DNA from 4 places in the Streptomyces sp. NPDC023573 genome. Region 3 is predicted to be linked to each of the others. Evidence: riboswitches for the same ligand, from Rfam matches in the RefSeq annotation. Region 3 holds a riboswitch; each other region holds the start of a gene.
What was found. A riboswitch is a leader RNA that binds a small molecule or an ion and turns the genes downstream of it on or off. The one in region 3 is predicted to bind cobalamin.

Region 1 (6,913 bases), on a different contig from region 3:
AGCGGAACCAGTAGACGTACGCGAAGGCGCCGTAGAAGAACAGCCCCTCGATGCACGCGGCGAAGCAGATCAGGTTGAGCAGGAAGCGCCGGCGGTCCGCCTTCGACTCCAGCCGCTCGATCTTCTCGACCGAGTCCATCCACCGGAAGCAGAACTGCGCCTTCTCGCGGATCGAGGGGATCTCCTCGACCGCGTCGAAGGCCGCCGCACGGTCCTGAGGGTCGGGCAGATAGGTGTCGAGCAGCGTCAGATAGAACTGGACGTGCACGGCCTCCTCGAACAGCTGACGCGACAGGTAGAGCCGCGCCTCGGGGGAGTTGATGTGCTTGTAGAGCGTCAGCACCAGGTTGTTGGAGACGATCGAGTCACCCGTCGCGAAGAACGCGACCAGCCGTCCGATCATGTGCTGCTCACCGGGTGAGAGCTTGGCGAGGTCGGCGACGTCGGAGTGCAGGTCGACCTCCTCCACGTGCCAGGTGTTCTTGATCGCGTCCCGGTAGCGCTCGTAGAAGTCCGGGTAGCGCATGGGACGCAGGGTCAGTTCGAAGCCCGGGTCCAGCAGGTTCTTGTTCTCGGATGTCGTCATTACTGGCAGGCCTCGCAGGACTCGGGGTTCTCCAGGGAACAGGCGATCGCGTCCGCGTCGGGCGCGGGCGCCTGCTCGGGGATCGGGGCGGCGGACGCCGCTCGGGCGATCCGGGTCGCCGGGCGCGACCGCAGGTAGTACGTCGTCTTCAGCCCCTGCTTCCAGGCGTACGCGTACATCGAGGAGAGCTTGCCGATCGTCGGCGTCTCCAGGAACAGGTTGAGCGACTGGCTCTGGTCGAGGAACGGCGTGCGGGCAGCCGCCATGTCGATCAGGCCGCGCTGCGGGATCTCCCACGCCGTGCGGTACAGCGCACGCACGTCCTCGGGGATCCAGCCGAAGCCCTGCACGGAGCCGCTCGCCTCGCGCAGCGCCTCACGGGTCCGCGCGTCCCAGACGCCGAGTCTCTTCAGCTCGTCGACCAGGTAGGCGTTGACCTGGAGGAACTCCCCGCTGAGGGTCTCGCGCTTGAAGAGGTTGGAGACCTGCGGTTCGACGCACTCGTACACCCCGGCGATCGAGGCGATGGTCGCCGTCGGCGCGATGGCGAGCAGCAGCGAGTTGCGCATGCCCGTCTTCGCGATCCGGGCGCGCAGCGCGTCCCAGCGCTCCGGCCAGTGCAGCTCGGTGTCGTAGTGGTCCGGGTGCAGTACGCCGCGCGCCGCGCGGGTCTCGGACCAGGCGGGCAGCGGGCCGGACTTCTCCGCGAGGTCGCAGGAGGCCTCGTAGGCGGCCAGCATGATCCGCTCGGAGATCCTCGTGGACAGCGCGCGGGCCTCGGGGGAGTCGAAGGGGAGGCGCAGCTGGAAGAAGACGTCCTGGAGGCCCATCGCGCCCAGGCCCACCGGACGCCAGCGGGCGTTGGAGCGGCCGGCCCGTTCGGTCGGGTAGAAGTTGATGTCGACGACCCGGTCCAGGAAGGTCACGGCGGTCCGCACGGTGGTGTCCAGCCGCTCCCAGTCGATGGAGCCGTCCACCACGAAAGCGCCCAGGTTGACCGAACCCAGGTTGCAGACGGCCGTCTCGCCGTCGTCGGTGACTTCGAGGATCTCCGTGCACAGGTTCGAGGAGTGCACGACCCGGCCCGGCTCGGCGGTCTGGTTCGCCGTGCGGTTCGAGGCGTCCTTGAACGTCATCCAGCCCTGCCCGGTCTGGGCGAGGGTCCGCATCATCCTTCCGTACAGCTCACGCGCCGGCAGGGTCTTGCGGGCCAGCCCCTTGGCCTCGGCGGCCCGGTAGGCGGCGTCGAACGCGTCGCCCCACAGGTCGACCAGCTCGGGGGTGTCCGCCGGTGAGAACAGTGACCAGTCGGTGTCCGCGTCGACGCGGCGCATGAACTCGTCCGGGATCCAGTGCGCCAGGTTGAGGTTGTGCGTACGCCGCTGGTCCTCGCCGGTGTTGTCGCGCAGCTCGAGGAACTCCTCGATGTCCGCGTGCCAGGTCTCCAGGTAGACGGCGGCGGCGCCCTTGCGGCGGCCGCCCTGGTTCACCGCGGCGACCGAGGCGTCGAGCGTCTTCAGGAACGGCACGATGCCGTTGGAGTGTCCGTTCGTGCCGCGGATGAGCGAACCCCGGGCGCGGATACGGGAGTACGAGAGCCCGATGCCGCCCGCGTGCTTGGAGAGACGCGCCACCTGGTGGTAGCGGTCGTAGATCGAGTCCAGCTCGTCCAGCGGCGAGTCCAGCAGGTAGCAGGAGGACATCTGCGGGTGGCGGGTTCCGGAGTTGAAGAGGGTGGGGGAGGAGGGCAGGTAGTCGAGCCGGTTCATCAGGCCGTAGAGCGCGGCCACTTCCTCCAGAGCCCGCTCGGAGGTGTCCTCGGCCAGCCCGGCGGCGACGCGCAGCATGAAGTGCTGCGGGGTCTCGACCACATCGCGGGTGAGCGGATGGCGCAGCAGGTACCGGCTGTGCAGCGTCCGCAGCCCGAAGTAGCCGAAGCGGTCGTCGGCGCCTTCGGCGAGCGCCCGCTCGACCAGCGCGTCGAGGGCGGCGGCGTGCCGCGTGACGAACCCGGCCGTACGGTCCGCGATCAGGCCCTCGCGATGCCCCACGGCGACCGACGCGGAGAAGGAGACGGCGCCCTGGCCGGCGGCCTCGTCCGCGATGGTCCGGGTGAGGAGCCGGGCGGCGAGCCGGGAGTAGGCGGGGTCCTCGGAGATCAGGCCGGCGGCGGCCTCGGTGGCCAGCGAGCGCAGTTCGGCCTCGTCCGACCGGGCGTTGCGGCCACGCAGCGCGGCGGCGGCCACCCGTCCGGGGTCGGTGTCGGGCAGATCGGCGGTGAGACCGGTCAGGGTCCGCAGCAGTGCGGTCCCGGGCGCGTCGGTCGTGCGGCCTTCGGGTTCCGTGGCTGAAACCGGGTCGGCTGGCGCGATGGTCACTGGGGCTATCCCTCGCTCGGCTCAGGGCCTGCGGGAGCGGGGCAGCCGGGGGCACACGGCGCCCGGGAAAGGGCAGCACGGCGCGCGGCGTCCACCGGCCCTCCGCGGGGCCCGGACGTATCGGCGCCCGGATCGGTCGAGCCGGGCGCACTGTCGGCAGGTCTTCGGACTTCGGGGTGCGGATGAGCACACCGATCACACCGTTGCGGGACAGTTCCGGATTCTCACCGGATTCCCCTGCGGCGACAGCGAGGTCGAGCATACATGTGGGGGGTGCCGATTGAAGAAGCCACCACATCTTGTGTCGTGAAGGGTCAGAGCTCCAGGCGGAACGTCAGGAGCGAGAGCTCCGGCAGGGGACACCAGTCCCGCTCGGGAGTCCGTACGAAGCCGAGGCGGCGGTATATCCGGTGGGCGCCCAGCATGGCTGACTGCGTCGACAGGACGATCCCGGTGAGCCCTCCCGCAGCCCGCGCCCGCTCGATACAGGCACGTACGAGCGCCTCACCCGCACCCCGCCCACGGGCCTCCGGCGAGACGGCCAGCATCCGGAACTCGGCCTCGTCCTCCCCGGCGATGTCCGCCCACGGGCTCCCCGGCGCGACGTAGGTGACACCGCCCAGCAGCCTGCCGTCGGCGTCCAGCGCGACCAGCACCTCGGCCTCGGCGGCCCGCCGCCCGACCGCGCGGAGCTGATCCAGGTAGGGGTCGTCGGCGCCGAAGTCCAGGAGCCCGTCGCCCACATAGGCGTGCGCGGTGATCTCGCCCAGCTCCTCGAACTGAGCGGGCAGCGCCGGCCTGATCGAAACGTCCATGGGCGGCAGTCTGCCCCAGACGCCGGGTGCGGCGCGCCCCCGTTTCCGCAGGCCTCGGGCACCGGTCCTGAGACGACTCCGTCCCGGCAGGGAGGACCCTGCCGGGACGGACGTCCTGCTCCGGAGTGACCGCTGTGGGGTCAGTGGCCGCCCGGGGCGCCCGCCGTGGCCGGCGGGAGCTCGACCTTGACGCCGGGGTCGCCCGCGTCCGCCGTGTAGTCCGACGGGGAGGTCTCGTCCACACCGGCCGGCGCCTTCACCGCGTTGAGGACGACGGTCAGCACGAGCACGACGACGAGGTTCAGGACGAACGCGGTGAGACCGATGTAACCGATCTCGCCGATGCCCGGGATCTCCTTCGAGGACCCGCCGAAGTGCTTCTGGGTCGGGCTGGCGACGCCGTACGCGGCCGCCGTGCCGTAGATCATGCCGACCGCCCAGCCCGCGATCAGGGCCCAGCGGTGGAACCACCGGGTGAAGAGCCCGCCCACCAGGGCCGGCATCGTCTGGAGGATCCAGATGCCGCCCAGCAGCTGGAAGTTGATCGCGACCGTCTTGTCCATGGTGAGGACGAAGGCGAGCGCGCCGACCTTGACCAGCAGCGAGACCAGCTTGGAGACCTTGGTCTCCTGGGCCGGGGTCGCGTCCGGCTTCAGGAAGTCCTTGTAGATGTTGCGGGTGAAGAGGTTCGCCGCGGCGATCGACATGATCGCGGCGGGCACCAGGGCGCCGATACCGATCGCGGCGAAGGCCACGCCCGCGAACCAGTCCGGGAACATGTTTTCGAAGAGCTGCGGAATGGCGAGCTGGCCGTTGTCGACCTTGATCCCGGCCGCGATCGCCATGAATCCGAGCAGCGCCAGAAGGCCCAGCATCAGCGAATACAGCGGCAGGATCGTGGTGTTGCGCCGGATCACCTCACGGCTGCGGCTGGAGAGCGTCGCCGTGATCGAGTGCGGGTACATGAAGAGCGCCAGCGCCGAGCCCAGGGCCAGGGTGGCGTAAACCCACTGGCCGGAGACGCCGGGTGCGAGCCCGGCCACCGGTTTGCCGGCCGCCTCGTTCGCGGCGGAGAACTTCTCGCCGGCGGCGGCGAAGATGTTGTCGAACCCGCCCAGCTTGATCGGGATGTAGATGATCGCCACCGCGATGACCAGGTAGATCAGCCCGTCCTTGACGAACGCGATCAGCGCCGGCGCGCGCAGCCCCGAGGAGTAGGTGTACGCGGCGAGGACGGCGAACGCGATGAGCAGCGGCAGGTCCTTGATGAACCAGTGCGTGTTCTCGCCGCCGCCGACGCCCATGACGTCCAGGACGGCCTGGATGCCGACCAACTGGAGCGCGATGTACGGCATCGTGGCGAGGATGCCGGTGACGGCGACCGCCAGCGAGAGACCCTTCGAGCCGAAGCGGCCACGGACGAAGTCCGAGGTGGTGACGTAGCCGTGCTTGTGCGACACCGACCACAGGCGCGGCAGGAAGGTGAAGATCAGCGGATAGACGAGGATCGTGTAGGGGACGGCGAAGAAGCCGGCCGCGCCCGCCGCGTAGACCGCCGCGGGCACCGCGACGAAGGTGTACGCCGTGTAGAGGTCTCCGCCGAGCAGGAACCAGGTGACCCAGGTGCCGAACGACCGCCCGCCCAGGCCCCATTCGTCGAGGGTGGCCTCGTTCTCGGCCTTGCGCCAGCGCGCGGCCATGAACCCGATGACCGTGACGGCCAGGAAGAAGAAGATGAACACGGCGAGTGCGACGCCGTTCACGCCGTCCCCGGCGGCCGCGATGTTGTTCGAGCCGTCCATCACGCTGACGCACCCCCCTTGCGGGCGCGCTGGTCACGCTGCCACAGCTTGTAAGCGATCATGGTGAGAGCGGTCGAGATGAGCACCCACAGCATCTGGTACCAGTAGAAGAACGGGATGCCGATGAAGGTCGGATCGACCTTCGCGTACGACCCGACCCAGAGCATCGCCACGAACGGGGCGATCAGGCAGAGCCCGATGACCACCCTCATGGGTGTCACTGTCGGTGCTGTCGGTGGGTTCGCATCGTTTTCTTCTGGCATGTGGCGACTCCGTCCCCTCGCTGATCACCTGGTGTAATGCGCAGGAAATCTAAGCGAGCGCCCCGTCCACCGTCACCCCCCGTCCGCATTGCGGTCGTGCAACGGTCCGGTGTCGCCCGAAATGCCTGATCCCCCCGCGCACGCGGGGGGATCAGGCATTCCGGGACCCTGACGGTGCTCAGTCCGTGGGACGCTTCAGACGGGCTACGAACTTGTACCGGTCGCCCCGGTACACGGAGCGCACCCACTCCACCGGTTCGCCCCCTCCGTCGATCGAATGCCGGGACAGCATGAGCATCGGGAGGCCGACGTCCGTGCCGAGCAGTCCCGCCTCGCGCGGGGTGGCGAGCGAGGTCTCGATGGTCTCCTCGGCCTCGGCGAGCCGGACGTCGTACACCTCGGCCAGCGCGGTGTAGAGCGAGGTGTACTTCACCAGTGAACGGCGCAGCGCGGGGAAGCGCTTGGCCGAGAGGTGAGTGGTCTCGATGGCCATCGGTTCACCGCTGGCCAGCCGGAGCCGCTCGATCCGCAGCACCCGGCCGCCCGTCGTGATGTCCAGCAGCCCGGCGAGCGTGTCGTCCGCCGTGACGTAGCCGATGTCCAGCAGCTGCGAGGTGGGCTCCAGCCCCTGGGCGCGCATGTCCTCGGTGTACGAGGTGAGTTGCAGGGCCTGGGAGACCTTCGGCTTCGCGACGAAGGTGCCCTTGCCCTGGATGCGCTCCAGCCGGCCCTCGACCACCAGCTCCTGGAGGGCCTGGCGCACCGTGGTGCGCGAGGTGTCGAACTCCGCCGCCAGGGTCCGTTCGGGCGGCACCGGAGTGCCCGGCGGCATGGTGTCCGTCATGTCGAGGAGATGGCGCTTGAGCCGGTAGTACTTCGGGACGCGTGCCGTGCGCGCTCCCGCACCGGCCTCGTTCGTCACTCTGCCCCCGTCGGCACCCATGGCCCGCCTTCCCGACTGCTGCGTTGCTGCCGTCACCGGCTCCTCCGTCTGTCGCGGCTCACATGGTGGCACGGTCCGGTCACGGGTCGTCGCCCTCCCTCAGGTGTCGGTCCGATAACGGACGCG
Region 2 (6,913 bases), on a different contig from region 3:
GGTCTCGACCCCCTCCGGGTTCCCCTTGCCCGTGGCGATCACCAGACGGTTCTTCGCGATGACGGTCGGCGACCCCGTGTCGGACTTCAGCCCGTCCATCGTCTTCGTGTCCGCCGTCACCAGCGCGTCGGCGGGCGCGCCCTGCTCGACCTGTGCGGCGAGCTCCTGAGAGCCGGCGAACGAGAAGGTCACCTCGGTGCCCGGGTGTCCCTTCTCGTAGGCCGCACCGGCCGTCTTGAAGACGTCGGTGAGCGAGGAGGCGGCCAGCACCGTCAGGTCGGCCCCGGACGCCGACGTGCTGTCACCCGAGTCCTTCGCGTCGTCGCTGCCGCACGCGGCCAGCGGAACGAGGAGAGCCGCCGTCAGGACGGCCGCCGCCGTGGGCCGCCGGGTGAAGGTGAGAGACATGGGGGAGAGCTCCTTGGGGACGCGGCGGGGTCGCGCCACCCGGGCGGGTGGTGGAGAGCCGCGCCGGGGGGCCGATCCCCAGTATGGGGCCGCATGTGCGACAGATTAAAGGAGTTCCGTTCTCATTTACAAAGCTTGATGCGAATCTCCATGGCACATGCGGCGGCTCCTGGAGAATGGTCCCACTCCGGCAGGCGGCCGGTGGTGCCAGGTGAGCGGCCCGCTCCGGCGCCCCGTCACCAGGTGACGGGCAGGGCGTGCAGGCCGTAGATGACGGCGTCGTGCTTGAAGGGGACGGCGTCGATGCCGTCGACGGTGCGGAGGGTGGGGATGCGGCGGAAGAGGGTGGGATAGACGACCTGGAGCTCCATGCGGGCCAGCGGCTGGCCCACGCAGTGGTGGGCGCCGGCCCCGAACGCCTGGTGGTGACGGGCGTCGCGGGTGAGGTCGAGACGGTCGGGGTCGGGGAAGACAGCGGGGTCGCGGTTGGCGAGTTCACCGAGGAGGATGACGCCCTCTCCCGCACGGATGGTGCGGCCGGCGATCTCGATGTCCTCCAGGGCGGTGCGGCGGCGGCCGAGGTGGACGATGGAGAGGTAGCGCAGGAGTTCCTCGACGGCGTCGCGGATGACGGCGGGGTCGTCCGTGTCGCGGATCAGGGCGAGCTGCCCGGGGTGCTGGAGGAGCAGGAGCGTGCCCAGGCTGATCATGTTCGCGGTGGTCTCGTGTCCGCCGAGGAGGAGGAGTACGCCCATCGTGGCGGCCTCCCGGCGGGTGAGTTCGCCGTTGTCGATCTGTGTGCAGAGGCTGGAGAGGAGGTCGTCGCCGGGCTCGGTGAGCTTACGGCCGACGAGCTCGTCGAGGTAGGCGGCGAGGTTGGTGTGGGCCGTCTGCCGTTCCTGAGGAGAGGCGACGGCCGAGACGATGACCTTGCTGTTCGTCTGGAAGAACTCGTGGTCCTGATAGGGGACACCGAGCATCTCCGAGATGACCAGGGAGGGGATCGGCAGGGCGAGTGCCTGGACGAGGTCGGCCGTGCCGGGACCCTCCAGCATGGCGTCGACGAAGTCGTCGGCCATCTTCTGCACGCGGGGACGCATCGCCTCGATGCGCTTGATGGTGAAGGCGCCGCTGACCATGCGGCGCAGCCGGGCGTGCTCGGGGTCGTCCATGCCGACGAAGCTCAGGTCGGTGCTGCCCGCGTGGGCGTGCGCGGGGTCCACGGGGCTGGGGAAGCCCGGCCGGGTGAACTCCACGCTCAGGCGCGGGTCGGACAGCAACGCCTTCTGCTCGGCGTGCCCCGTGACGGCCCAGGGAGTGCTGCCGCCCCAGGAACGGACCCGGGTGAGCGGGCCGTACCCGGACAGCGCCCGCATCTCGGGGGAGGGCGCGAAGGGGCATTCCGGGGAGCGCGGCCGGGGGAAGCCGGGGATGCCGTCGGCGCTCGCCTCGGGAGTGGCGGGAGTGGCGGGAGTGCTGGTCATGGTCTTCTCCGGTGGGGTGGGCCGCCTCCGACGCGGCGGGCGTGGGAGGCGTACGCGGATCAGTCGGTAGGGGCCACGGAAGCGTGCGGCCGTCTGAGCGTGCCGGGCGTGCCGGAAGTCAGGCGTTGCTTCCGGCAGCGGCGGACTCGGGCCGGGGGGTGGGGGCGTACCGGTCGAGCAGGAGCCGGCGGTGCAGGCGCGCCTGTTTCGGCATGTTCCAGCCGAGGACCGCGACGGGGCGGCCCTCACCGTCGACGTAGAGGGCGACGAACCGGCCCTGCTCCGTGCTCCCTTCGACGATCCGCAGGGTGGCGGCCGGCGTGGGGAGCCCGTACACCTGGATCTTCACGCCGAGCTGGTCGGTCCAGAAGTAGGGGACGGGACTGTAGGGGCGGTCCTCGCCCAGGATGTTCGCCGCGACGGACTGCGCGTGCTCGGTGGCGTTCGTACGGTTCTCCAGCCGCAGGGACCGGCCGAGGGCCTCGTGGTGGAAGCGGGCCACGTCCCCGGCGGCGTAGACCCCGTCGGCGGCGCGGCAGCGGGAGTCGCACACCACTCCGTCGTCCAGTGCCAGCCCGCTGCCGGCCAGCCAGTCGGTGGCGGGGGTGCTGCCGACCGCTGAGACGACGAGATCGGCGGGCACCGTGTCGCCGTCGGCCAGGCGGACACCGGTGACGCGTCCGCCGGCCGTCGCCGGCCCGTCCACCAGTGTGTGCGTTCTCAGCCGTACCCCGTGCGCGGTGTGCAGCGCGGCGAGCAGTTCGGCGGCGGGGCCCAACTGCTCCCGCATGGGCGCCGCCTGCGGTCCGGCGAGCGTCACGTCGGCTCCCATGAGGCGGGCCGTGGCGGCGATCTCGGAGCCGAGCACCCCGTCCCCGACGACCACGACCCGCCGCGCCGCCAGCAGTTCCCGCCGGAGCCCCACGGCGTCGTCCAGGGTTCGGAGCACATGCACCCCCGCCGTTCCCGAAAGGCCCGGCAGCCTGCGCGCGCGTAGTCCGGTCGCCAGGACGACGGTTGCCGCCTTCAGTTCGGCTCCGCTCGCCGTGCGCACGGTACGGGTGGCGGCGTCGAGGGCCGAAGCGCGTTCGCCGAGGACGAATTCGGCCTCCAGGGCGTCCAGTACGTCACGGGTGCGCAGATGCGTGCGCTCGGCCTCCCACGTCCCGGCGAGTACCTGCTTGGACAGCGGCGGACGGTCGTACGGCGCGCCGCTCTCCTCGCCGAGCAGCGTGATCCGCTCGCGGTAGCCCTTACGGCGCAGTGTCTCCACGACGGCGAGACCCGCCGCCCCGGCCCCGACGACGAGCACACCCGACGGTGTGCTCACGCGCCCTCACCGAGGTGGATGGCGGCGGCAGGGCAGACACCGGCGGACTCCCGGACCGCCTCGTGCCGGTCGGCGGCCGGTGCGGCGTCGAGAAGGACGACGATGCCGTCCTCGTCGCGCTGGTCGAACACCTCCGGGGCGATCAGTACGCACTGCCCGGCGCCGCAGCACTTCTCCTCGTCAACAGTGATCTTCATGCTCTCTCCCTTGTGGGGCCGGGCCCTCGTCGGGCCCGGGTCGGTTCAGCGACGGGTGGTGGGCGCGGCGAGCAGCCCCACCAGCGCGTCCTCCAGCGTGTCGGCGGTGCGCTCCCAGGACGAGCCGGGACGGACCGGTCCCTCGGCCAGGGAGTGCTCCCGCTCCGCACAGGTATGGGTGATCAGATGACGGGCCATCTCGGCGCGCGCCGGGCGGACCTCCGGGGGAACGATGTCGTGCAGGCACGAGCCCAGTCCCTGGAGGGTGCGGCGCAGGCTGTCACGGGTGAGGGACTCGTCCGCCACCAGCGTCCGCATCAGCGGGTCGGTCATCACCTGCGCGGCGAACCGCGCGTGCCACGAGGGGACACCGAGAGCGGCATGGTGGTCGGTCACCGGGCGCACCAGGCAACGCACCCAGTCCCGCAGGTCGGTGCTGTCGCCCACGGCCTCCACATGGCGCGCGCGGATGGCGTCGACACCCGTGCCGTGCTTGGTCATGATGGCCCGTACGAGCGTCGCCCTGCTGCCGAAGTGATAGCTGACGACGGTGTTGTTGCCCTGGCCGGCCGCCTCGCCGATCTGGCGGTTGGAGACGTTCGACAGCCCGTGCTCGGCGTAGAGGCGTTCGGCCGCGGTCATGATGGCCTCGCGCGTACCGGCGCCCCGGCCGGTGCGAGGCTCTGTCCTGTTCACCATGTCACCGGAACCTCGCGCGGCGGACCGGTGAGCACGCCGTCATGGCGCCGCAGGGCAGCGGGGTCCACGGCGGGCCTGAGCCGCGGGAGTCGGCGCAACACCCGGAGCCGCACACGAACTTCGTCTCCGGAGTCCGGGGCGACGACCGTGCAGTCCAGCGGGCGGTCCTTCCTGACTGCGCTCATGGCTTCCTCCACACGTTTCAGGGGTCCCGGCTCCCCGACCACTAGACAGCACGCCTCCATGCAAATCAATCGACTGACTTAATCGGATGGCGCGGCTGGCCGGAAACGTGTGGGCGCCGTCATCCGGCGGCTTTCCCCTTGGCGGGCAGCCGTCCGGCACGCGATAGGCTGCATGCGCCTCGTGGGGGAAGTCCGGTCGAATTCCGGCGCTGACCCGCAACGGTAGGCGGAGCCACACACGGTTCCGTAAGCCCGATCACCCACGGTGGCGAAGCTCCTGTCGATCGCCGTGGACTGCGAGAGGTGCTGCGTACGGCGCGCCTGGCGTCCCGAGCCGCTCCTTGGATGACGTAGGCACGGCCCGAGGCGAAAGCGAACCGCCTGTGGCCACGCCCCGTGACCGAACACCCGCCGTGCTGCCGCGCGGTACCCGCTCCGGCAGTGGGCCCGCGCCCCCCGGACGCCTCCCCCTGCCCCTCCTGGTGACCGGCCTGTGCGTCGCGCTCCCGCTCTCCCTCGCCTGCGGGGCGGGGATCGGGGCCTCGGGGCTCACATGGGGCGAGACGCTGCACCACCTGTGGGCGGGGCTGACCGGCGGGGCCATAGCCCCGGACGAGGTCTCCTCGTACACCATCGTCTGGGAGCTCCGCTTCCCGCGCGCCGTCCTCGCCGCGGTCGTCGGGGCCGGGCTGGCGGCCGTCGGCGTAGCCGTGCAGGCCATGGTGCGCAACGCGCTCGCCGACCCGTTCGTCCTCGGCATCTCCTCGGGCGCGGCCGTCGGTGCCAACGCCGTGCTGATCTTCGGGGCGTTCGGCGCGCTCGGCGTCTGGGCGCTGTCCTCGGCGGCCTTCCTCTCCGCGCTCCTCGCCATGGTGCTGGTGTACACGATCGCCCGGACCGCACGGGGCCTGACACCGCTGCGCCTCGTGCTGACCGGCACGGCGATGTACTACGGCTTCTCGGCCGTGGCCACCTTCATGGTGTTCGCCGCCGAGCGGGGCGAAGCGGCACGGTCCGCGATGATGTGGCTGCTCGGCAGCCTGGGCGGGGCCAACTGGTCGTCCGTGCCGATCGCAGCCGGCGCGGTGGCCGGCGGCCTCGCCCATCTCGGCTGGTCGGCACGGCGCCTGAACGCCCTCGCCATGGGCGACGAGACCGCTGCCGCACTCGGTGTGGACGCCGGCCGTCTGCGCAAGGAGCTCTTCCTCGTCTCCGCCGCCGTCACCGGGGCGGTCGTCGCGGTCAGCGGGGCCATCGGCTTCGTGGGCCTGATGGTCCCGCACGCCGCACGGATGCTGGTCGGCGCGGACCACCGCCGCCTGCTGGCCGTCGCGCCCCTGGCCGGTGCCACCCTCCTGATCTGGGTGGACATCCTCTCGCGCGTGGTGCTCGCCCCCGCCGAACTGCCGGTGGGCGTACTGACCGCGGCCGTCGGCGTGCCGTGCTTCGTCCTGCTCATGCGCCGCCGCGCCTACACCTTCGGAGGCGTGTGATGCGGATCGAGATCGACGCACTCACGGTCGAGATCGCCGGTGCGCGGCTGGTGGAGGACGTCACGCTGCGAGCCGGCAGCGGACAGCTCGTCGGTCTCGTCGGCCCCAACGGCAGCGGCAAGTCGACCCTGTTGCGCTGCGTCTACCGGGCGCTCCGTCCCTCGGCAGGCGCGGTGCGGATCGGTGGCGAGGACCTGCGGACCATGACGGCCCGTGAGGGCGCGCGCCGACTGGCCGCGCTTCCGCAGGAAGTGGTCGCGGAGTTCGACTTCACCGTCGCCGAGACCGTGGCCATGGGCCGGCTGCCGCACCAGGGGCCGATGACCCGCACCACCGACGAGGACCGCCGCACATGTGAGGCCGCGCTGGAGGGCGTCGGGGCCGGCCACCTGGCCGACCGCGGCTTCCTCACCCTCTCCGGCGGGGAGAAGCAGCGGGTCCTGATCGCCCGCGCGCTCGCCCAGCAGCCCCAGGTGCTGGTGCTCGACGAGCCCACCAACCACCTGGACATCGGCCAGCAGCTGGAGGTCCTCGCGCTGGTACGCGGCAGCGGTCTGACCGCACTCACCGCCCTGCACGACCTCAACCTCGCCGCACGCCACTGCGACGTCGTCCACGTCATCGACGGTGGGCGGATCGCCGCCTCCGGACCACCTCACGACGTCCTCACGCCCGGGCTGCTGGCCGAGGTGTTCGGCGTCCGCGCGCACCGCGTAACGCACCCCGGGACAGGCGCGCCGCAGCTGCTCTTCGACCGGCTTCCCCCCGCATGACGCCCCGTCCCCCGCCCCAAGGAGTCCTCACGCCATGCGTCATCTCGTACGCCCCGCCGCACTGGCCCTCGCCGCCGCACTCGCCCTCACGGGCTGCGGGGCGGAGGTCACCTCGCAGGAAGGGAAGGAGGACGGCGCCCGTGCAGCCGGCGGCCACTACCCGGTGACCGTGGAGAACTGCGGGGAGAGGAAGACGTACGACAAGGCTCCGCAGCGGGTGGTCACCAACGATGTCGGCATCACCGAGATCATGTTCGCCCTCGGTCTCGAGGACCACATGGCCGGATACGTCATGCCCGACGACAAGGGGGACCTGACATCCGTCCCCTGGAAGGACGGTTACC
Region 3 (6,913 bases):
TCCATGTCACCCATACGGGGATCCTAGGGTCACGTGACCGATGTCTCCCCGAAGGGGTGAACCGGTCACGGTCAAGATCCCTCGCGTCGGACGGCACCGGGCCCCGCACCGGCGGCAGCGGTCCGGCCCACCCCCCGCGCACACAAGCGGAACCGGCGCACACGGTTGGGGTCACCGTGCCGCCCTGCCCAGTTCATCTTCCGTTCACCCTGGTTGCTTACGTTCCACGTGCCAATGACGTCGAACGATTGCCTGGGTAAATGGAACACATCACGCTGCTGCTTGCGATTGTGATCGTGACAGCTCTCGTGTTCGATTTCACGAACGGTTTCCACGACACCGCCAACGCGATGGCCACCACCATCTCGACCGGCGCTCTCAAGCCCAAGACAGCGGTGGCGATGTCCGCCGTTCTCAACCTCGTCGGCGCGTTCCTGTCGGTGGAGGTCGCCAAGACGATCTCCGGCGGGATCATCAACGAGAACGGCCTCAGAACCGAGGTCATCTTCGCGGCGCTCGTCGGCGCGATCCTGTGGAATCTGCTGACCTGGCTGGTCGGCCTCCCCTCCAGTTCCTCCCACGCACTCTTCGGCGGCCTCATCGGCGCCGCGGTCATGTCGGCCGGCTGGTCCTCGATCAACGGCGGCACCGTCGTCACGAAGGTCCTGCTGCCCGCGATCGCCGCGCCGGTCGTGGCGGGTCTCGCCGCGCTGCTGGCGACGAAGCTGACGTACCGCCTCAACCGGAAGATCACCGACGAGGCGCAGCTGAAGTCGACCGCCAAGGGGTACCGCGCCGGCCAGATCGCCTCGGCCGGGCTCGTCTCGCTCGCCCACGGCACCAACGACGCGCAGAAGACGATGGGCATCATCACCCTGGCCCTGGTCACCGGTGGCGTCCTCTCCCCCGGCTCGAACCCGCCGGTCTGGGTCATCGCCTCCGCCGGTATCGCCATCGCCCTGGGCACCTACCTCGGCGGCTGGCGCATCATCCGCACCATGGGCAGCGGCCTCACCGACCTCCGTCCGCCGCAGGGCTTCGCGGCCCAGACCAGTGCGGCCACGGTCATCCTGGCCTCCTCGCACCTCGGCTTCTCCCTCTCCACCACGCAGTCCTGCTCCGGCGCCGTCATGGGCGCGGGTCTCGGACGCAAGGGGGGCGTGGTCCGCTGGTCCACCGCCACCCGGATGTTCGTGGCCTGGGGCCTGACCCTGCCGGCCGCCGGTCTGATCGGCGCGGGCGCCGAGTTCCTGACCAAGCAGGGCCCCTGGGGCGTCGGCGTGGTCGCCGTCCTCCTCGTCGTGGGCTCCGGCGCCATCTGGCTGCTGTCGCGCCGCAAGCCGGTCGACCACACCAACGTGAACGCGGAGGCCGAGCCCGCGGGCGTCGTCACCACCGCCATCTCCGCGGTCAGCCCGCCGCCCGCCGGTACCGTCGTACCGGAGCTCAAGACCACCATCTCGGCCCCGGCCACGACGGCCGGTACCCCGGCCGACCCGGCCACGGTGTAAGGACGGATCCGCATGAACATCGACTGGGCAGCTCTCGCGTCCGTCTTCGGCGTCAGCCTCGTGGTCACCGTCGCACTGGTCGGCCTCTTCACGCTCGGCATCACGGGCATGGCCAGGCAGACGTCGACCGCCCAGGGCGCCGACGGTCCCAACGGCCTGGTGCGCACCGGTGCGTACGCCTGCTTCGGGCTCTGCGCGGCGGCGGTCGCGTACGGGATCTATCTGATCGTCGCCTGACCGCTCCCACGCGGACACCCACCCGGGCCGGACACACCACGTGTGTCCGGCCCGGTGTGCGTCTGAGCACATCAAAGCCTCGCAGGTCAGCGGCAGGTTGACGGGCGTTCGCGGGTCATGGTGGACTGCCGGAGCCATTTAGGCCGACCGGCATGTGCCGACCGGCCTTGCGGCGACAGGAGAGGAAGCCGGTGCGAATCCGGCGCGGTCCCGCCACTGTCACCGGGGAGCAGCCTCCATACGGAAGTCACGGCCCGTCACCGCGGGCTGGAAGGCCGGAGGAACTGCGGATCCGGAAGCCAGGAGACTCTCGTCGCCGGTCACGTCGAACCAGGGCGCGGACCCTGAGTGAGGACATACGCCATGTCTGGCTGCCCTGCGTCGGTCGCTGCACCACCTGTCACGAAGGTCCTCCGAGGCGCGACGGCCGGCTGAGCGGTGCGAGCCGACCGCATCTTCGCGTACGGAGCCGCCGCCGGTCTGATCGGCGACCTGCTGTTCGGTGATCCCCGGCGTGGCCACCCCGTCGCCGCCTTCGGGCGTGCGGCGGCGGGCGCCGAGCGCCGCCTGTGGCGTGACCACCGCGGCTGGGGCGCGCTGCACACGCTCGTCTGCGCCGGGGGTGCCGCGGGCGCCGCCGCGCTGGCCGCGCGTGCCGTCCGCAACCGTCCCGCCGCCGCCGTGGCGCTGACCGCCGCCGCCACCTGGTCCGTCGTCGGAGGCACCTCGCTGGGCCGTGAGGCCCGCGCCATCGGCGGGGCGCTGGCCGCCGGCGACGTCGAGCTGGCCCGGGAGCGGCTGCCGCATCTGTGCGGCCGCGACCCGCAGTCGCTGGACGGGCAGCAGATCGCCCGCGCCGTGGTGGAGTCCGTCGCCGAGAACACCTCCGACGCCGTCGTGGGGGCCCTGGTGTGGGGCGCGCTCGGCGGAGTGCCGGGGCTGGTCGCCTTCCGGGCCGTCAACACGCTCGACGCCATGGTCGGGCACAAGTCGCCCCGGTACCGGCGCTACGGCTGGGCCTCCGCCCGGCTCGACGACGTCGCCGGCTGGCCCGGCGCCCGGCTCACCGCCCTGCTCGCCGTGGCCGCCGGAGGGCGCCCACGCGAGGCGGTCGGCGCCTGGCGGGCGGACGCGGGCCGGCATCCCAGCCCCAACGCGGGCCCGGTCGAGGCCTCGTTCGCGGGGGCGCTCGGCGTACGGCTCGGCGGCACCCTCGCGTACGGCGGACGGGTCGAGCACCGGCCGGTGCTCAACGGCGGAGCCGGGAGGGACGTGCGGGTCACGGACATCGAACGCGCGGTGCGGCTGTCGCGCCGGGTGAGTGTGCTGGCCCTCGTCGTGTGCGCGGCGGGGCGGTCGGCCATGGGACGGAGAGTCGGATGAGCGGCGGACTGCTGGTCGCGGGGACCACTTCGGACGCGGGCAAGAGCGTCGTCACGGCGGGGATCTGCCGGTGGCTGGTGCGCCGGGGGGTGAAGGTCGCGCCGTTCAAGGCGCAGAACATGTCGCTGAACTCGTTCGTCACCCGGGAGGGGGCGGAGATCGGCCGCGCCCAGGCGATGCAGGCGCAGGCCGCCCGGGTGGAGCCGTCGGCGCTGATGAACCCGGTGCTGCTCAAGCCCGGCGGCGACCGGTCGAGCCAGGTCGTCCTGATGGGCAGGCCGGTCGGCGAGATGAGCGCCCGCGGCTATCACGGCGGCCGCCAGGAGGCACTGCTGGGGACGGTCGTGGACTGTCTGGAACAGCTGCGGGGCGCGTACGACGCCGTGATCTGCGAGGGTGCGGGCAGTCCGGCCGAGATCAATCTGCGGCGCACGGACATCGTGAACATGGGCATCGCCCGGGCCGCGCGCTTTCCCGTGCTGGTGGTCGGCGACATCGACCGGGGCGGCGTGTTCGCCTCGTTCTTCGGCACGACGGCGCTGCTGGGCCCCGAGGACCAGTCGCTGGTCGCGGGGTATCTCGTCAACAAGTTCCGCGGTGACGTGTCACTGCTGGAGCCCGGTCTCGACATGCTGCTCGGGCTCACGGGGCGGCCGACGTACGGGGTGCTGCCCTACGCCCACGGTCTGGGCATCGACGAGGAGGACGGTCTGCGCGTGTCGATGCGCGGCACCGTTCGGGAGTCGGTCGTGGCGCCGCCGCACGGCGAGGACGTGCTGCGGGTCGCGGTCTGCGCGGTGCCGCTGATGTCGAACTTCACCGATGTGGACGCGCTGGCGGCCGAGCCGGGTGTGGTGGTGCGGTTCGTGGACCGGGCGGAGGAGCTCGTCGACGCGGACCTCGTGATCGTGCCCGGGACGCGGGGCACCGTGAAGGCACTGGCGTGGCTGCGCGAGCGGGGGCTGGCCGAGGCGCTGCTGCGGCGGGCCGCGGAGGGCCGCCCGGTGCTGGGGATCTGCGGGGGGTTCCAGGTCCTGGGCGAGCGCGTCGAGGACGACGTGGAGTCGCGGGCCGGACTCGTCGAGGGGCTCGGACTGCTGCCCGTAAGCGTCCGGTTCGGCCGGGAGAAGGTCCTGGGACGGCCCGTCGGGTCGGCGCTCGGGGAGCCGGTGGAGGGTTACGAGATCCATCACGGGGTCGCCGAGGTGAGCGGCGGCGAGCCGTTCCTCGACGGGTGCCGGGTGGGCTCGGTCTGGGGGACGCACTGGCACGGGTCGCTGGAGAGCGACGCGTTCCGCCGGGCGTTCCTGGGCGAGGTCGCGCGGGCCGCGGGCCGGCGGTTCACCGCGGCGCCGGACACCAGCTTCGGGGCCTTGCGGGAGGAACAGCTGGACCGGCTGGGAGATCTGATCGAGGAACACGCGGACACGGACGCGCTGTGGCGACTGATCGAGACCGGCGCGCCGAAGGGGCTGCCGTTCATCCCGCCGGGCGCGCCGCCCGCGCCCGGACATGACGTTGTGGTTGCGACAGAGGAGGCCCTGTGAGTACGCCGTATCCCTTCACCGCCATCGTCGGACAGGACGACCTGCGGCTGGGTCTCCTGCTCAACGCGGTCAGTCCCGCCGTCGGCGGGGTCCTGGTCCGCGGCGAGAAGGGCACCGCCAAGTCCACCGCCGTACGCGCGCTCGCCGCGCTGATGCCCGAGGTCGAGGTCGTGGCGGGGTGCCGCTTCTCGTGCGACCCGGGAGCGCCCGATCCGGCGTGTCCCGACGGTCCCCATGAGACGGGTACGGGCGTGTCGCGTCCGGCGCGGACCGTGGAGCTCCCGGTCGGCGCGTCGGAGGACCGGCTGGTCGGCGCCCTCGACATCGAACGGGCCCTCTCGGAGGGGGTGAAGGCCTTCGAGCCGGGGCTCCTCGCCGACGCCCATCGCGGGATCCTCTACGTCGACGAGGTCAATCTCCTCCATGACCATCTGGTGGACCTGCTGCTCGACGCGGCGGCCATGGGCGCCTCGTACGTGGAGCGGGAGGGTGTCTCCGTGCGGCACGCGGCGCGCTTCCTGCTGGTCGGGACGATGAACCCGGAGGAGGGCGAGCTCCGGCCGCAACTGCTGGACCGCTTCGGGCTGACCGTCGAGGTGGCGGCCTCGCGCGATACGGACCTGCGCGTCGAGGTCGTACGGCGCAGGCTCGCCTACGACGACGACCCGGCCGGGTTCGCCGCGCGGTGGGCCGGCGAGGAGGCCGCGTTGCGCGAGCGGATCGTCGCCGCGCGCGCCCTGCTTCCCCAGGTGGTGCTCGGCGACGGCGTGTTGCGGCAGATCGCGGCGACGTGCGCGGCGTTCGAGGTCGACGGGATGCGTGCCGACATCGTCATGGCCCGCACCGCGACGGCGCTGGCGGCGTGGGCGGGACGCGACGAGGTCGTCGCGGACGACGTCCGGCAGGCCGCGCTCCTGGCACTCCCCCACCGGCGCCGGCGCAATCCGTTCGACGCGCCCGGACTGGACGAGGACAAGCTGGACGAGGCCCTCCAGGACGCCGCGGACGGCGACGACGACCCGGACCCCGACGGGCCCGGCGGCGGGGTGCCCCCGCAGGGTGGCGGCCCCGACGACGGCGGTACGGACCCGGACGGGCCGGGCGAAGGCACGCCCGGCCCGGAGCAGGCCGGGAGCGGCGACGCGCCCGCGCCGGGTGCTGGTGCCGGGGATCAGCAGCCCGTGCGGGCCGGCGAGCCGTTCCGTACGAAGATGCTCAGCGTGCCCGGGCTCGGCGAGGGCGCGGCGGGCCGGCGGTCCCGGGCGCGTACCGAGCACGGCCGGACCACCGGTTCGCGGCGGCCCGAGGGCGCGCTGACGAAGCTGCACCTGGCGGCGACCGTGCAGGCGGCGGCTCCGCACCAGCGGGCGCGCGGGCGTTCCGGGCGGGGTCTCGTCGTGCGGCGGGACGATCTGCGGCAGGCGACGCGGGAGGGGCGCGAGGGCAATCTCGTGCTGTTCGTTGTGGACGCCTCCGGGTCGATGGCGGCCCGGCAGCGGATGGCCGCCGTGAAGGGGGCGGTGATGTCGCTGCTGCTGGACGCCTATCAGCGCCGGGACAAGGTCGGCCTGGTCACCTTCCGGGGCAAGGAAGCCGAGGTGGCGCTGCCGCCCACGTCGTCGGTCGACGCGGCGGCCGCGCGGCTGGAGACGCTGCCCACGGGTGGGCGCACCCCGCTGGCCGCCGGGCTGCTCAAGGCGCACGACGTGCTGCGGGTGGAGCGGCTGCGTGATCCGTCGCGCCGGCCGCTGCTCGTGGTCGTGACGGACGGCCGGGCGACCGGGGGCGTCGACCCGGTGGCGCTGGCGGCGCGGGCCGGGCGGCTGCACGCCTCCGAGGGAACCGCGTCGGTCGTCGTGGACTGCGAGTCGGGGATCGTACGCCTCGGGCTCGCCGCACAGCTCGCACGGGATCTGGGAGGCAGCGCGGTCACGCTCGACGAGCTGCGCGCCGACTCGATCGCCGGGCTGGTCAAGGACATCACCGCTACGGGAAGGGCCGCTTGATGCCACAGGGACAGCCGGTATCGGTACCGGACGACGGACTCACGACACGTCAGCGGCGCAACCGCCCGCTGCTGTTCGTCCACACGGGCATCGGCAAGGGCAAGTCGACGGCGGCCTTCGGGCTGGCGCTGCGCGCCTGGAACCAGGGCTGGCCGATCGGGGTGTTCCAGTTCGTGAAGTCGGCGAAGTGGAAGGTCGGCGAGGAGAACGCGCTGAAGGTGCTGGGCGC
Region 4 (6,913 bases), on a different contig from region 3:
CGAGGCCGACGAAGCCGATGGCGCCCGCCGAGCTGACCAGGGCAGCCGTCAGGAGCGCGGTGGTGCAGAGCAGCACGATCCGGGTGCGTCCCACGTGCACGCCCAGCGCGGCCGCGGCGTCCTGGCCGAAGGCGAAGGCGTCGAGCGTACGGGCGTGGCCGAGGCAGATCAGCAGGGTCACGGCCAGCACGGCCGAGCACATCCACACTTCGCTCCAGCCCACCCCGCTCAGCGAGCCGAGCAGCCAGAAGAGCACGCCCCGGGTCTGTTCGGCGTCGGCGGCGGTCATCACGACGAAGGACGTGAGCGCGGAGAAGAGCTGCATGGCCGCGACCCCGGAGAGGACGACCCGGTCGGTGGATCCGCCGAGGGTGTGGCTGAGCAGCAGGACGAGGGCGAACGAGCACAGCGCCCCGACGAACGCACCGCCCGAGACCGACACGGCTCCGCCGCCGACGCCCAGGACGACGACCACGACCGCCCCGGTGGACGCCCCGGAGGAGACGCCGAGGACGAAGGGGTCGGCGAGCGGGTTGCGCAGCAGCGACTGCATCACGGTGCCGCACACCGCGAGTCCGGCCCCGCACACCGCCGCCAGCAGGGTGCGGGGCATGCGCAGGTTCCAGATGATGCCGTCACGGATCGGGGTCAGCCGCCCGTCTCCCAGGCCGAGGTGCGAGGCCACCGCGGCCCAGACGTCCGGGACGGAGACACGGGCGGGCCCGATCGTGACGGCCACCGCGACGGACAGGAGCAGCAGGACGATCCCGGCGGTCCACAGGACGCCGTCGCGCAGGACCCGGACTGCGGGTGGCGTCCGGGCCGGGGGCGGCTGCTCCACCCGAACGTCCGGGGCGCGTTCGGTCCTCGTCACCCCGCGAGCCCGAACGAGCGCAGCCCGGCCGCGAGGCGCTCCACGCCCTCCACGGTCCGGACGGTCGGATTCATCGCCTGGCCGCTGAGCAGGACGTACCGCTTGTGCCGGACGGCGTCCATGTTCTTCGTGGCGGGGTTGGACTCCAGGAACTCGATCTTCTTCGCCGCGCTCTCGGCCGTCTGCGACTTCCGGCTCAGGTCACCGATGACCAGGACGTCGGGGTCGCGGTCGGCGACGGTCTCCCAGTTGATCTGGGGCCATTCCTCGTGCGTGTCGTCGAAGACGTTCTTCGCGCCCAGCTCCTCGGTGATGATGCCGGGGGCGCCGCAGCACCCGGCCAGGTACGGGGCTTCGGAGTTGGCGAACCAGTAGAGCATCGTGGTGCCGGACGCGTCGATGTCCGCGGTCGCCCTGTCGACGCGTGCGCGAAGGCTCTTCACCAGCTTCTCGCCGCGCTCCGGGACGCCGAACACCTTGGCCAGGTCGCGCACTTCGCCGTACACGCGGTCCATGGTCAGGGGCTCGGAGCGCGAGCCGTCGCCGCTGCCGGTGTTGTCCTTGCCCGCGCAGTCGGAGGGCGAGAGGTACGTCGGTACGCCCAGCTCCTCGAACTGGTCGCGGGGTGCCACCCCGCCCTTGCCGAGGGTGGACGCGAAGGAGGCGCTGACGAAGTCGGGTTCCTCGGCTAGGACCTTCTCGGAGGAGGGCTGGTTCTCGGCGAGGCGCTTCACCGTGGATTCGTCCTTCTCCAGGCCCTTCATCACCGGGTCCGTCCAGGTCGCGGTGGCGGCCAGCCTGCCGGCGAGGCCCAGGGAGAGCAGGATCTCGGTGGATCCCTGGTTGAGTGAGACGGCGTGACGCGGTGGCGAGTCGACTGTCACCGTACGGCCGCAGTTCTCCAGGGTCACCGGGAAGCCGTCGCCGGCGGCGGACCGGGCCGCGCCGTCGGAGGCGCCGCCGCCTTCCCCGCAGGCGGTCAGAAGGACAAGTCCCGCGATGAGCAGGGCTGTTCGGCGTGCGGTGCTGGCTATGGGCGGCACGGAGACCTCGGCGTTCTCTGGGCTCATGCGCGGAGCCCGTACGGAGTTCCGCTCCCGGTGCGGAAGCGGTTGCCAGCAGGTCTTCGGACTCGGGTTCGTCCGGACGGGGCGCCTTCCCGGTGCACCCGTGGGTGTCCCAGTGGCTGTGGCCCCGCCCGTCCCCCTCACCGCTGCGCGTCAGCTCCGGATTCGCACCGGATTCCCTGACTCCACGTGGAGTGTGACTGGCGTCTGCAAGCTATCACGCTGCGCGCCGCCTGCCCCGGGGGCCGTCGCCGGTACGGCGAGGGGTCTCTCCCTCTCCGTACCGGCCGGCCGTCGGGCGGGTCAGCGCTTGGGGTGAACCGATTCGCCGCTTGCGGGCTGCGGCTTTCCGCCGCGGCGGGCGAGCACGGACGTCGTGCCCCAGTAGGCGAGCAGGACGGCGCGCAGACCCAGGATCTCCAGGTGCTCGCCGAGGCGGCAGCAGACGGCCTGTCCCTTGCCTCCGGCGCTCATCGGGCGTCCGCCAGGCCGGTGTTCCAGGGGCCCTCGGGGTCGTCGTACGCGTCCGCGTAGCCGGGTCCGGCGATCGGCCAGTCGGCGAGCAGTTCCTCGGGCAGGGCGAAGGACTCGGCCAGCTCGGGGGCGTGCGCGGCGACGGCCGTGACGAGCTCCTCGACGGCCTCGGGCAAGGCGTCCACCTGAGCGGTGCTCAGGAGACCGGCGGCCAGCAGGTCGCCGCTGTTACGGGAGACCCATTCGAGGGCGAACAGCCGCTCCAGCTCGCCGATCCGTTCCCTGGCCGCCCCTTCGGGCAGTGTCGCGCGGGCCTCGGCGTAGGCCTGGGCGGCCTGCCGGTACGCGTAGGCTTCGACGCCGCGCAGGGCGGGGCCCGAGGCCGCGTTCCACCGGCCGAGGGTGTCTGTGTCGGGTGCCCGCAGCGCACGGGCCCTGGCGCGGGCGAACCAGATGTCCTGGACCGAGGCGAGTAGCCGGCCCAGGAAGTGCGGGTCGGCGAGGTCCCCGGGGTACGGGGCCCGGTCGGGGGCGTCGTCACCACCGCCGGGCTCTGCGGCGAAGAGCATGTCGGCCGCGGCCTTGGCGTACAGGGCGATGTTGTCGCCCTCCGCGGTGATGGCGCCCTCCACGCCCGTGACGAGTTCGGTCATGCCGTTGTTCTCCAGCAGCGCCTGGGCGCCGCAGCGTTCACGGCTCTCGACGATGACGTCGCGGGCCCGCCAGGTGATCCACGCCTTGGCGACGTCGACCAGCCTCACCGCGTCCGTCCGGGCGTCCTCGTCCGTACGGGCTTCCCAGCGCTCCTGTGCCCTGCGGTACAGCAGGCTCATGGCGAAGACCATGGCCATCGCCGAGGCGAGCGGTCCGTGGTGCGTCCGGTGGGCGTTCACCGGCACCGGTGGTGCGCCCCGGGAGCCGGAGATCATCCGGTGCCCGCCGTAGCGTACGGCGACCGCCAGGGTCGCGCGGGCCGAGCCCGCGGCGCAGGCGCTCATGGAGATGCGGCCGGGGGTGACCCGCCCGATCGCGGTGAGGAAACGACGCCGCCTGTCCCCTGGCCCCGTTCTGAACTCCCCTGGGACGTCGCCCTCCTCGGCTGGTCCCAGCAGGGCGTCCCGTGCCACGAAGACCCGGTCGAACGAGGTCAGGCAGTGGTCCACCGGGCTGCCCATCCGGGCCGGCAGCCGCCGCACCCGGACACCGGGCAGCGCCTGCGTGTCGTCGGTGAGCGGCACCAGGAAGAGGCGCACCCCGTGGTCGGAGCCGTCGGCCACCAGGCGGGCGGCGACCAGGCCGGACTTGGCTCCGCCCGCCGGGCTGGTGTTGGGCATGAACTTCTGTGCGCCCGGGTTCGGGGTGTTCAGGACGAAGCCGTCCCGTTCACGGTCGTAGGTGGCGGTGGTCTCCATGGCCGCCGCGTTGTTGCCGTGTGCCACCTCCGTGCAGAGGAAGGTGCCGATGCGCCGCATCGACAGATAGTCCGACAGATCGCGGCGGCCGGCGCACTCGTGGTCGAGGAGGCTGCCGAGGAAGAGGTTGTAGTGGATTCCAGCCACGGTGGTCAGCGCGGGGTCCACCGGGCCCAGCCAGGCGTGCAGGGCGGCCAGCGCACGGGGGTCGGCGGCGAGGCGTGCGCCGCTGTCGAGGGAGAGGTTGAGGATCCGCAACCGGTCGTAGGCGAGGTCCAGTCGCTCTTCGGGCGTTCCGCCGGCGGGGCGGCGGAACGGTTCTGTGCTGATCAGCCGCTGCCAGAACCCGTGCTCACGGCGGAATTCCGGACCGAGGATGACGCCGGTCAGCAGTTCGGTGGTGGACGGTGGGGCGGTGTCGGTAAGGGTCACGGTCATAACGAAATCAACGATCGTGGTGCGGGCGAGGACACCCCTGGAGGGTCTGCCGCTCCCGGACCGGCACGCTGGTCAGAGCCGCCGCCAGCTCCTCCTCGTCGGGAGGCAGGGCACCCGCCCGTCCGACGGTCACGGCGGCCGACGCCACCGCGTGGCGCAGCACGTCGCCCAGGACGGTGGCGTCCAGCGAGCGCAGCCGTGCGCGGGCCCGTCCTGCGAGCAGTCCGTACGAGGCCAGGGCGTGCAGTGCGGCGGACATGAAGGCGTCGCCCGCGCCCACCGTGTCCACGACCCTGACGGGTGGCGCGCCGGCGCTCACGGTCCCGCCCGGCAGGAAGGCCGTCGCCCCTCCGGCGCCCCGGGTGAGCAGGACGACCGCGGGCCCTGAGCGCAGCCACCGCTCGGCGGCCGTCTCCGGCGCCTCGTCGGGGTACAGCCATCGCAGGTCCTCGTCGCTGGCCTTGACGATGTCGCTGAGCGCGGCCCAGCGCTCGGCGCGGCGTACGGCACGGGCGTGGTCCCCCATCAGTGCGGGCCGGACGTTGGGGTCGTAACTGACGGTCGCCGCCGGGCGGAGCGACTCGACGAGGTCCAGGACGACGTCCGCGCCGGGGTCGAGGGCGGTGGCGAGGGACCCGGTGTGGACGTGCCGGGGCGGCTCCCCGGGCCACGCGACCGGGCGCAGCGTCCAGCCGATCTCGAACGTGTACGTGGCCCGTCCCGCCTCGTCGAGGTCCACCGTGGCGGTGGGAGTGGGCGCGCCGCTGCCGTCGTCGAGGACCCGTACCCCGGCCGAAGCCAGGTGCTCCGCGATCAGCCGCCCGTCGGGGTCCGGGCCGAGCTGGGTGATCAGCGTGGTGCTCCGGCCCAGTCCGGCCAGACCGTACGCGACGTTCGCGGGGCTGCCGCCGGGGTGGGTCCGGTCCGGCGCGCCCGGCAGCCGGACGATGTCGGCGACGCATTCGCCGATGACCAGCAGGACGGGGCTGTCGGGCATGGGGGCAGGTCTCCTGGAGGGCGGTCGTGGTGAGGGTGCGCACCGCCGCCGATTCTGCCCGGGTGCGGGGAGCCGGGGTGACCCGGGGCTCAGGAGGCGCCGCCGCGCCCTTCGTCGCCGTAGCGCCGCTCGAACTTGGCGACCTGGCCCTCGGTGTCGACCACCCTGGCCTTGCCGGTGAAGAACGGGTGGCTCTCGGCGGAGATCTCCACGTCGATGACCGGGTAGGTGTTGCCGTCGTCCCAGTCGATCGTCTGCTCGCTCGACGCGGTGGACCGGGTCAGAAAGGCGTACCCGGCGGAACGGTCACGGAAGACCACGGGACGGTACGACGGGTGCTTGTCCTGCTGCATCTCTGCTCCTGGAGGTACGGGGATCTCGCGTCCCGGCTTCGGGCCAGCCTCCCGAACGGCGGGGGCGGGCGCGATCCGGGACGTCCGTACGGAGCAGCGGGTCAGTCCCCCGTCCCGCTCGGGGCGGGGGCCGCCTTCGGAGCGGAGGTGGTGCGTCGGGTCCACAGAAGTGCTCCGGCCAGCAGCACGACGGCGACGAGCAGCCAGGGCAGCGGGCCCGCGGGCAGCGCGCCGATGACCAGGCCCCCGGCCGCCCCGACGAGTTGCTGGGCCAGTGACTGCACGGAGAGGGCCGTCGCCCGGCCGGAGGTGTCGACGCGGCGGTGCAGGAGGGCGTTCTCGGTGGGCCCTGCGGCGCCCAGGCCCAGATAGACCAGTCCGTATCCGGCGGCGGCCGTGGTCAGCGCGGGCGCCCCGGTGGCGGACACGGTGGCGCCGAGCGCCAGCAGACCGGCCACGCTCGCGCCGAGGCTCGCCAGGACCGCGCGTTCCGCGTCTCCCGCGAGCCGGGCCACGAGCGGCGCCAGTTGGCTTCCGAGCGCCGAGCACGCGAATCCGGCGGCGGCCAGGCCGGCGAAGAGGACCGCGCCCGACTCCGCGGTCCCGGTCAGCGCGGCGGCGCGGCCGGGGGTGAGCAGTTCGAGAGCGGCGAGAGCTGTGCCCGCGGCGCCGGTGGTCATCAGGATGCGACGGACCAGCGTGTCCCCGGCGCCGAGCCGCAGCCCCGCGGCGATGGCACCGGGCACGCCCCGCAGGACGCCGCGCGGGGTGGCCACGGAGCGGGGCGGCTCCGTCAGGGCGGTCAGGACGTAGATGACGAAGGCGAGGTGGACGACCACACCGAGGAGCACGGGCACGGAGAGCGGCAGGACCAGATCCGAGGTGAGCGTCCGCAGCCGGTCCCCCGGGTCCGGGCCGAGGCCGAGCAGCCAGGGCAGCGCCCCTCCGAGAACGACGCCGAGGGCGATGGCGCCGGACGAGGCCGCACTGCCGCGCGCCAGTCCCGTACGGATCTCGGCGTCGGGGCCCGCGTGGGCGTGCACGGCGTCGACGTACCAGGCTTCGGCGGGTCCGCTGGACAGGGCGCGGCCGGCGCCCATGAGAGCCATGCCGAGGACCAGCACCCATGGGGCGGTGCCGAGGCCCATGAGCGTGAGGGCGCCTGCGTTGAGCAGACCGGCGCAGGCCAGGACGGCGCGGCGGCCGATGACGTCGGAGAGTCCGCCGGTGGGGAGCTCCAGGGCGGCGGCGGTCAGGGAGTGCGCGGCGAATGCGGCGGCGACGGCGGTGAGGGCCAG

Region 1: it holds a riboswitch for cobalamin, as region 3 does, so the genes downstream of both, ACZ32T_RS19545 (ribonucleoside-diphosphate reductase subunit alpha) here and ACZ32T_RS00295 (cobalamin biosynthesis protein) in region 3, are expected to answer to the same signal.
Region 2: it holds a riboswitch for cobalamin, as region 3 does, so the genes downstream of both, ACZ32T_RS24815 (FecCD family ABC transporter permease) here and ACZ32T_RS00295 (cobalamin biosynthesis protein) in region 3, are expected to answer to the same signal.
Region 4: it holds a riboswitch for cobalamin, as region 3 does, so the genes downstream of both, ACZ32T_RS23415 (ABC transporter substrate-binding protein) here and ACZ32T_RS00295 (cobalamin biosynthesis protein) in region 3, are expected to answer to the same signal.

Annotation. Positions count from the first base shown of each region.
Region 1 is NZ_JBVHKB010000005.1:546,069-552,981, reverse strand. Features, by position in the region: gene ACZ32T_RS19550 (ribonucleotide-diphosphate reductase subunit beta) at 1-586, opposite strand, end outside; gene ACZ32T_RS19545 (ribonucleoside-diphosphate reductase subunit alpha) at 586-2,964, opposite strand; cobalamin riboswitch at 3,103-3,226, opposite strand; gene ACZ32T_RS19540 (GNAT family N-acetyltransferase) at 3,279-3,779, opposite strand; gene mctP (monocarboxylate uptake permease MctP) at 3,920-5,581, opposite strand; gene ACZ32T_RS19530 (DUF3311 domain-containing protein) at 5,581-5,793, opposite strand; gene ACZ32T_RS19525 (GntR family transcriptional regulator) at 6,023-6,787, opposite strand.
Region 2 is NZ_JBVHKB010000008.1:45,546-52,458, reverse strand. Features, by position in the region: gene modA (molybdate ABC transporter substrate-binding protein) at 1-408, opposite strand, end outside; gene ACZ32T_RS24840 (cytochrome P450) at 645-1,892, opposite strand; gene ACZ32T_RS24835 (NAD(P)/FAD-dependent oxidoreductase) at 2,011-3,222, opposite strand; gene ACZ32T_RS24830 (ferredoxin) at 3,219-3,419, opposite strand; gene ACZ32T_RS24825 (TetR/AcrR family transcriptional regulator) at 3,465-4,118, opposite strand; gene ACZ32T_RS24820 (hypothetical protein) at 4,112-4,303, opposite strand; cobalamin riboswitch at 4,436-4,585, shown strand; gene ACZ32T_RS24815 (FecCD family ABC transporter permease) at 4,687-5,796, shown strand; gene ACZ32T_RS24810 (ABC transporter ATP-binding protein) at 5,796-6,569, shown strand; gene ACZ32T_RS24805 (ABC transporter substrate-binding protein) at 6,604-6,913, shown strand, end outside.
Region 3 is NZ_JBVHKB010000001.1:51,963-58,875, forward strand. Features, by position in the region: gene ACZ32T_RS00280 (class II aldolase/adducin family protein) at 1-14, opposite strand, end outside; gene ACZ32T_RS00285 (inorganic phosphate transporter) at 261-1,511, shown strand; gene ACZ32T_RS00290 (hypothetical protein) at 1,524-1,748, shown strand; cobalamin riboswitch at 1,930-2,058, shown strand; gene ACZ32T_RS00295 (cobalamin biosynthesis protein) at 2,187-3,131, shown strand; gene ACZ32T_RS00300 (cobyric acid synthase) at 3,128-4,678, shown strand; gene ACZ32T_RS00305 (putative cobaltochelatase) at 4,675-6,684, shown strand; gene cobO (cob(I)yrinic acid a,c-diamide adenosyltransferase) at 6,684-6,913, shown strand, end outside.
Region 4 is NZ_JBVHKB010000007.1:227,833-234,745, forward strand. Features, by position in the region: gene ACZ32T_RS23410 (FecCD family ABC transporter permease) at 1-841, opposite strand, end outside; gene ACZ32T_RS23415 (ABC transporter substrate-binding protein) at 871-1,944, opposite strand; cobalamin riboswitch at 1,975-2,161, opposite strand; gene ACZ32T_RS23420 (hypothetical protein) at 2,245-2,415, opposite strand; gene ACZ32T_RS23425 (acyl-CoA dehydrogenase family protein) at 2,412-4,265, opposite strand; gene ACZ32T_RS23430 (carbohydrate kinase family protein) at 4,273-5,262, opposite strand; gene ACZ32T_RS23435 (type B 50S ribosomal protein L31) at 5,352-5,615, opposite strand; gene ACZ32T_RS23440 (MFS transporter) at 5,717-6,913, opposite strand, start outside.